DNA from 2 places in the Micromonospora sp. WMMD1219 genome. Region 2 is predicted to be linked to the other one. Evidence: riboswitches for the same ligand, from Rfam matches in the RefSeq annotation. Region 2 holds a riboswitch; the other holds the start of a gene.
The links. A riboswitch is a leader RNA that binds a small molecule or an ion and turns the genes downstream of it on or off. The one in region 2 is predicted to bind thiamine pyrophosphate.

Region 1: another riboswitch for thiamine pyrophosphate. It lies ahead of ACN27C_RS15825 (ECF transporter S component); the one in region 2 lies ahead of thiE (thiamine phosphate synthase).

Annotation. Positions count from the first base shown of each region.
Region 1 is NZ_CP186057.1:3,266,491-3,270,743, forward strand. Features, by position in the region: gene ACN27C_RS15820 (ABC transporter ATP-binding protein) at 1-1,124, opposite strand, end outside; gene ACN27C_RS15825 (ECF transporter S component) at 1,237-1,827, opposite strand; TPP riboswitch at 1,903-2,009, opposite strand; gene ACN27C_RS15830 (alpha/beta fold hydrolase) at 2,086-2,922, shown strand; gene ACN27C_RS15835 (sugar isomerase domain-containing protein) at 2,919-3,668, shown strand; gene ACN27C_RS15840 (DUF6328 family protein) at 3,760-4,253, shown strand, end outside.
Region 2 is NZ_CP186057.1:2,508,356-2,512,608, reverse strand. Features, by position in the region: gene ACN27C_RS12125 (thiazole synthase) at 1-175, opposite strand, end outside; gene thiS (sulfur carrier protein ThiS) at 180-380, opposite strand; gene thiO (glycine oxidase ThiO) at 371-1,456, opposite strand; gene thiE (thiamine phosphate synthase) at 1,453-2,076, opposite strand; TPP riboswitch at 2,074-2,185, opposite strand; gene ACN27C_RS12105 (DUF559 domain-containing protein) at 2,304-3,215, shown strand; gene ACN27C_RS12100 (aldo/keto reductase) at 3,638-4,253, opposite strand, start outside.

The sequences.
Region 1 (4,253 bases), 760 kb from region 2:
GTGGCGGTCACCGCCGTCTCGGGCTGACCGGTGCGGCGGGGGCCGAGCGCCAGCTCGTCGCGCACCGTGGCGGTGACGAACTGGTGCTCCGGATCCTGGAACACCGACCCGATCCGGCGTACCAGCGCGGGTGCCCGCCAGCGGTGCGGGGGAGTACGCGCGTCCCGCCCGGTCAGTTCGGCGGACGCGGTGACGGTGCCCGTTCCGGGGCGCAGCAGACCGCCCAGGAGCAGCGCGAGTGTGGACTTGCCGGCCCCGTTGGGTCCGAGGACGGCGAGCGCCTCGCCGGCGTGTACCCGAAGGTCGGTGGGGTCGAGCCGGGGTGGGAGGCCGAGCCGGTCGGCAGTGAGCAGCACGTCGCCGGGCGGCGTGGTGGCGTGCCGGTCCGGCACGGTGCGGCCCGGTACCCAGACCCCGGCGGCGGCCAGCGCGTCGCCGTGCGCGGCGAAGACCGTCTCGGGTGGCCCGTCGGCGCGTACCCCGCCGCCGGGTTCCAGCACCACGACGCGGTCGACCAGCGGCAGCGCCTCGGTGACCCGGTGCTCGACCAGGATCATCGTGGTGTCCGGGTCGAGCGCGTTCGTGACGGCGCGGCGGATCAGGGTGGCACCGGCCGGGTCGAGGTTGGCGGTGGGTTCGTCGAGCAGGAGCAACCCCGGCCGCAGTGCGAGCGTGCCGGCCAGCGCCAGCCGCTGCTGCTCGCCGCCGCTGAGCGCGGCGGTCGGGCGGTCCCGGTCGTACGGGAAGCCGACCCGGTGCAGCGCCTCGTCGACGCGGGGCCAGATCTCCCCGGCGGGTACGCCACGGTTCTCCAGCCCGAACGCCACGTCGTCGCCGGAGCGGGCCATCACGAGCTGGGTCTCCGGATCCTGGAAGACGATGCCGACGCGCTCGCGGGCCTTGCGCGGGTCCAGCCCGTCGATCTCGACGGTGCCCTCCTGCTCGCCGGAGTCCTCCGGCAGCAGCCCGGCGAGCGCGGCCAGCAGCGTGCTCTTGCCGGCCCCGGAGGGCCCGAGCAGCAGCACCCGCTCCCCGCTCTCCACCCGCAGATCCACTCCACGCAGAGCCCAGCGCCGGCGCCCCCCGTGCCGCCACCCGAACCCCCGCAGCACCACAGCGCTCACCGCCCACCCACCCCCTCTCCCGGCCCAGCCTGCGTGATCAAGGAGTTCGCGTCCGGAGAACCGTGCCCGGCGGACGCAAACTCCTTGATCACCGGGCGGGGGGGGTGAGGCCTCAGATCAAGGCTCGGTCGCGGCCGGCGGGGAAACGGTCCAGTACGCCGGTGTTCGCCAGCGCGCGGGTGAGGGCCACCGCGCCCAGGCCGGCCACCAGCAGGCAACTGAGCACACCGAAGGCGATGTAGGGCAGCCGGAAGGTCGTCCAGCTCGTGCCCGGGTACCAGTACAGGGCGTCGAACAGCGTGGCGAAGAGGCCGCCGCACGCGCCGGCGAGCGCCGCCGTGAGCGGCCGGTAGAGGCGGTACCTGGTGGCCGCGAAGACCGCCTCGACGCCCAGGCCCTGCACCGCGCCCTGGAGGATCGCCATCGCGCCGTACGGGGAGCCGAGCAGCACCGAGACGGTCGAGGCGACGGTCTCGGTGAGCAGCGCCGCACCCGGCTTGCGGACGATCAGCGTGCTCAGCACGGCCGGGATGAGCCAGACGCCGTACATCACCGACTGCAGCGGGGCGAAGAAGGCGAACGGCCCGTCGCTGCCCTTCCAGAGGATGTTCCAGAGCTGGAACACGACGCCGAAGGCTACGGCGATGACCGAGGCGACGACGATGTCGACGGTACGCCAGCGGTTGCTGTCGGTACGGTTCATGGTTGGCTCCCAGTTCGTCGAGGTGAACCAGGAGAAGACGCACGCCGCGCCCGGTGGTCACCGGACGGCGACGCGGCTGGAGGTCGACCGAACTCCCTGCGCTGGCATTACCCAGATCAGGTTCGAGGGTCTGCGGGCACCGGCCCGCACTCTCAGCGCTGTGCGCTCCCCTGTCGGATGTGAAGTTGTCTCGTCGCAGACGCTAGCACCGACGACGGCCCCCAGCCCAGCAGGGCGAGTGTCGGTATGGTGGCGATCATGCTGGTGGATGCGCGGGGACTGACGTTCGAGGTACGCGCCGGCGGCCCCGAGGGCGGTGATCCCGTCCTGCTGCTGCACGGCTTCCCGCAGCACTCCGGCGAGTGGGACGCGGTCACGCCCGCCCTGCACGCCGCCGGGCTGCGCACGTACGCGCTCGACCAGCGCGGCTACTCGCCCGGCGCGCGTCCGGCGGACGTCGGGGCGTACCGGATTCCGGAGCTGGTGGCCGACGCGGCGGCGGTGCTGGACGCGCTCGGGGTGACCCGCGCGCACGTGGTGGGCCACGACTGGGGCGCGATCGTGGCGTGGGGCCTGGCGGCGGCGCACCCGGAGCGGGTCCGGACGTTGACCGCGGTGTCGGTGCCGCACCCGGCCGCCATGGGCCACGCGCTCGCCACCGACCCCCGGCAAAAGGTCAAGTCCGCCTACATCGCGTTGTTCCGCAAGCCCGGTACGGCGGAGAAGGTGCTGCTGGCGTGGAACGGCGCCACGCTGCGCAAGCTGCTGAGCGGGGTGGGCGGCGCCGGCGAGGTGGCCCGGTACGCCGAGCCGATGCGCGAGCCGGGGGCGTTGACGGCGGCGCTGAACTGGTACCGCGCGATGACCGGGACGGACATGAAGGCGGTCGCCCCGGTCGGGGTGCCCACCACGTTCGTCTGGAGCGACAAGGACGTGGCGATCGGCCGGTCGGCCGCGCAGGCGTGCGCCGGGCACGTCACGGGTGACTACCGGTTCGTGGTGCTGCCCGGGGTCAGTCACTGGATCCCGGACGAGGCGCCCGGCCCGCTGGCCGAGGCGATCCTCGCCCGGTGCGCAGGAACGGAGGAAGCATGACGGTGAGCGCCGACGCGTACCTGGCGGTGGTGACCGAGACGATCGGCCGGGTCGCGGCCGAGCAGCGACAGAACGTGGCCGACGCGGCCGACCTGATCGCGGCGGCGCTGCAGGCCGACGGCGTGGTGCACGCGTTCGGCACCGGGCACTCCGAGGCGCTGGCCATGGAGATCGCCGGGCGGGCCGGCGGGCTGGTGCCCACCAACCGGATCGCGCTGCGTGACCTGGTGCTGGTCGGCGGCGACCCGGCCGACGTGCTCGGTCCGAAGCTGGAACGCGACCCGGCGGTGGCGCACCGCCTCTACGAGCTGGCGCCGATCCGGCCGCAGGACGTGTTCGTGCTGGCCTCGAACTCGGGCGTGAACGGGGCGATGGTCGAGTTCGCGTCCGTCGTGAAGGAACGCGGGCACGGCCTGGTGGCGATCACCTCGGCGCAGCACTCGGCCCGGATGACGTCGCGGCACCCGTCCGGCCGCAAGCTCGCCGACTTCGCCGACGTGGTGCTGGACAACGGCGCCCCGTACGGCGACGCCACGCTGCCGCTGCCCGGCGGCGGCGCGGTCGGCGCGGTCTCCTCGATCACGGCGGCGCTGCTCGCCCAGCAGATCGTCGCCGAGGTGGTGGCCCGGCTGGTCGCGGTGGGGCAGCGCCCGCCGGTCTACCTGTCCGCGAACATCACCGGCGGCGACGAGCACAACGCCGAGCTGGAGGCACGGTACGCGGGCCGCATCCGCCGGGGATCCTGAACCGGTTTCGTGATCAGCCGTACGGGGCACAGGCGGTCCTGCCGGTGGGCGTTCACCCGCCGGCCGTGCCGTCTCCCGGGGAGGTCCGCGAGTGTCCAAGGAATCCGAGAAGCAGCGCTGGCAGCGCAACTTCGCCGATCTGTTGCAGGAGCTGCGGGTCGCGCAGACCGGCGTGCAGATCCTCTTCGCCTTCCTGCTGACGCTGCCGTTCAGCAACGGGTTCGGCCGGACCACGGAGTTCCAGCGCGACGTCTACATCCTGGCGCTGCTGACCGCCGCCGCGTCCGCCGCGATGATCATCTCTCCGGTCGCGTTCCACCGGGCGTTGTTCCGGCAGGGCCGCAAGCCCGAACTGGTCCGGTTCGCCCACCGGATGGCCACCGGCGGCCTGTTCTTCATGCTGATCGCGATGGTCAGCTCGGTCCTGCTGGTCACCGACTTCGTGCTGGACCGGCCGATCGCGTTCCTGCTCAGCGCGCTCACCGGCCTGTGGTTCCTGATCTTCTGGGCGATCCTGCCGTTCAGCCGGCGCAACTGGGGTGAGGACGACATCGACGACGAGGACGACAACCCTCAGTCGCTCAC
Region 2 (4,253 bases):
CGAGCAGGCCGCCCGACCCGCCGGGCGTGGTGTCCACCCGGCGCAGCGCCAGCGTCACCAACTCGGTGCCGGAGGCGCGGATCGCCTGCTCCAGCACGTGCAGGTTGGCCGCGCCGCCGGTGCCGAGGACGAGCCGGGAGCCGAACGTGACCCCGTCGATCTCCAACGTGGACATCTGCTCACCCGCCCTGGGTTGCGCTGAGCACCTCGACGCGGTCGCCGTCGCGCAGCACGCTCGCCGACCAGCCGCCGCGCGGCACCACCTCGCCGTTCACCGCGACCGCGAGCCCGCGCTCCCGGTCGGTGACGGTGCGGACCACCTCGGCGACTGTGACGCCGTCGGGCAGCGTCCGGCCGGTGCCGTTGACGATCAGTTCCACGTGCGCTCCTTCCCGAAGCGGTCCGGGGTGAAGGGGGCGAGCGCGGGATCCGGCTCGCCGGTGACGATCAGCTCGGTGACCAGGTCGGCGGTGACCGGGGCGAGCACGATGCCGTGCCGGTGGTGCCCGGTCGCGGCGAGCACGCCCGGCTGCCCGGGCAGCGGCCCGATGATCGGCGCGTTGTCCGGCGTACCGGGACGCAGCCCGGCGACGGCCTCCACCAGCTCGTACTCGACCAGTTCCGGCACCAGCTCGGCGGCGGCGCGCAGCAGTGTCAGCACGCCACCGGCGGTGACCTCGGTGTCCGCGCGCTCCTCGACCGTCGCCCCGACCACGACCTCGCCGCTGTCCCGGGGCACCAGGTAGACCGACTCGCTGTCCGCGTACCCCCGGATCACGTGCCGGAAGCCCGGCGGACCGCCACCGGGCGCGCGCAGCCGCAGCACCTGGCCCTTCACCGGCCGGACCGGCAGGCCGGTCAGCGCCGCCGCGCCGCAGCCGGCCGCGACCACTGTGACCCGCGCGTCCACCTCGGACAGCGCGCCGACGCGCGCCGGGCGCAGCTCCACGCCGGCGCGCTCGGCGGCCGTGCGCAACGCGGCGACCAGCCGCCGCGGGTCGACCTGGTGGTCGCCGGGCGCCACCGCGCCACCGCGCACGCGCGGCGCCAGCGCCGGCTCGCGGTCGCGCAGCTCCGAGGGACGCAGCGGCGTGATCGGCAGTCCCAACCCCCGTTGGTACGACCACAGCCGCCCCGCCTCGGCCAGGTCGTCGGCGGTGAGCCCGACGACGAGCGTGCCCTCGGTGCGGTGGCCGACGTCGACGCCGCTCGCCCCGGCCAGTTCGGCGGCGAAGCGGGGCCACCGGGCGGCCGACTCGACGAGCAGCCCGGTCAGCTCGTGCTCACCGAAGTACGCCTCGGCGACCGGCGACAGCATCCCGGCGGCCACCGAGGACGCGCCCGACCCCGGCCGGTCGTCGTGCACCACCACGCGCAGTCCACGTTGCGCGCACCGCCACGCGATCGCGAGTCCCACCGGCCCGGCGCCCACCACCGCCACGTCGGCCGGGCTCATCGCGTCAGCGCCCGCAGCAGCTCGGCGGTGGCGTGCGCGGGATCGGCGGCCAGGCTGAGCGCCCCGACCACCGCCACCCCGTACGCCCCGGCGGCCCGCAGCGCCGGCACGGTCGCGGCGGTCACCCCGCCGATCGCGATCACCGGCACGCTCACCGCCTCGGCGACCGCGCGTATCCCCTCGGTGCCGATCGGGTCCGGCAGGCCGGACTTGGTGGTGGTGGCGTGGCACGGGCCCACGCCCAGGTAGCTCGCGCCCGCGTCCACCGCCGCGCGGGCGCTTACCGGTTCGCGGGCGGTCGCGCCGAGCACGGCGTCCGGGCCGAGCACCCGGCGCGCGGCAGCCACCGGCAGGTCGTCCGCGCCGACGTGCCCACCGGCGGCGTCCACCGCGAGCGCCACGTGCAGCCGGTCGTTGACCAGGCACCGTGCCCCGTACGGCCGGCACGCCTCGGTCACGCGGCACGCCAGCTCGTACGCCTCCCGGTCGGTGGCGTCGTCCTCCACACGCACCTGCACGACGAGGTCGGCGCCCGCCACGGGCAGCGCGGCACGCAGCACGGCGAGCGGGTCACGCCCCGGCCGGGTGTCGGTGATGAGATGCAGTCGTCCCAGGGACAGCACGGCAACGCTCCTCCCTGCGCCGGCATTACCCGGATCAGGTTCGACGGTCGGGGGCTCCCAGCCCCCCTCTCAGCCCGGTCCGCACCGGGCTCCCGTGGGTCACTTGCGGCCTACCGTACGACGCCTCCCGCCCGGACGGAAGCCCGGGTGAGGTTTTTCCCAGGAACCAGCCGTCCGCCGGATCGGGGCAGCGGGTGACCGTCCCGTCACGACACGCTGCCGGGATGTCCGTTCCCGCCCGTGTCCCGCGCCGCCTGGCGATCGTGCCGTTCCGGGGCGGCAGTGTCGTCTCCGAAGGGCTGCTCACCTGGACGATGCTGCGCGGGCCGGCGTGGATCCGCCTGCTGCCGGACGTGTACGTGCACCGGGACGGATACCGCGCCGACGACCACCGGATGTGGTGCGAGGCGGTGACGTTGCGTCTGCCGCCGGATGCCGTGCTTGCCGGGCGCAGCGCCGCCTGGGTGTACGGCGTGGACGTGCTCACCCGCGACGCGCCGGTGACAGTGGTGCTGCCGCCTGCTGCTCGACTGCGACCGCACCCACGGTTGCGGGTGGTCAGGTCGCCGATGGCGGCGCGGGACCGCACCCTCGTCGGCGGGCTACCGGTCACCACCCCGCTGCGTACCGCGTTCGACCTGGGCCGCCACGGCACCCGCGTCGAGGCGTTGGTCGCCGTCGACGCGCTGCTGCGTCGCCGGGTCGTGATGCTGCCCGCCCTGCGGGCCTACGCCGCCGACCGGCCGGGCTGGCCGGGCGCTCCGCTGTTGCGCCAGGTGCTGGCGCTGGCCGAGCCGCTGAGCGAGTCCCCGATGGAGACACGGCTACGGCTGCTCCTCCTCGACGCCGGCCTCGGCCCGCTCACCGCCCAGCACGAGGTTCGCGCCGGCGGACGCTTCGTGGCTCGGGTGGACCTGGCCTGGCCGGCTCTCCGCCTCGCGGTCGAGTACGACGGCGACCACCACCGCGAACGGGCTCACTTCCGGCGGGACGTGGCACGCCTGAACGCGCTCCGCGCCGCCGGGTGGGTCGTGCTGCGGTTCACCACCGACGACGTGCTCCGCCGTCCCGACGCCACAGTGGCCCTGGTACGCCAGGCCCTGGCGGAACGTCGCGCCGCCGAGGCGCACCACTGACCAGTGCCCGCAGCCCGCCGCCCGCTCGCCCCGCCGCACCCCCGGCCCGGCCACCGCCACCCGGTGCCTGGCCGGGCCGAGCCGAGCCGGACCGGGCCGGGCCGGGCCGGGTCGCCCGAGACACCACGGGCGTCAGGAGGCCGCCGCAGACACCTATGGCGTTCCACTCGCGGCTGAATCTGGCGAGGAGTGGAACGCCATAGGTGTCTCAAGGCCCTTTTGACACCCATACCGTTCCACCCATCGTGAGCGCTGCCTCTGAATGGAACGCCATGGGTGCCTCCGCGCGGGCGGGCCACGGTGGGCGCACGCCCGCCGCGCGGGGCGAGCCCTGACGCTCACACGCCGACGAGCGGGCGCACCTGCGAGGCGCGAGCGGACGCCCGACGCGCGGGAGGGCGCGTCGGTACCGGGCGGGGACGTCAGAGGATGGCGTCCAAGGCGTCCAGGTCCTCGTCGCTGGGCTGCCAGGTGCCGGCGTCGGCGTTGGCCTTCACCTGCTCGGGAGTGGTCGCCCCGGCGATCACCGAGGTCACCGCGGGACGGGCCGCCAGTCCGCCGATGGCCACCTGGAGCATGCTGATCCCGCGCTCGGCCGCGTACGCCTCGATCGCCTCGATGACGTCCCAGCGCGCGGCGGCCAGCCGCTCGGCGTACCGGCCGCCACCGGCCAGGCGGCTGCCCGCCGGGGGCGCCTCGCCCCGCTTGTACTTGCCGGTGAGCAGCCCGTTGGCGAGCGGGAAGAACGGGAGCATGCCGAGGCCGAACCGCTCGCAGGCCGGGATCACCTCGTCCTCCACCCCGCGTTCCACCAGCGAGTAGTGGTTCTGCGCGGAGATGAACCGGGTACGCCCCTGCGACGACGCGGTCCAGTCGGCGTCGGCGATCTGCCACCCGGCGAAGTTGGAGTTGCCGAGGTAGCGCACCTTGCCGGCGGTCACCAGGTCGTCCAGCGCGGCGAGCGTCTCGTCGATCGGGGTGCCCGGGTCGGGCTCGTGCATCTGGTACAGGTCGATGTGGTCGGTGCCGAGCCGGCGC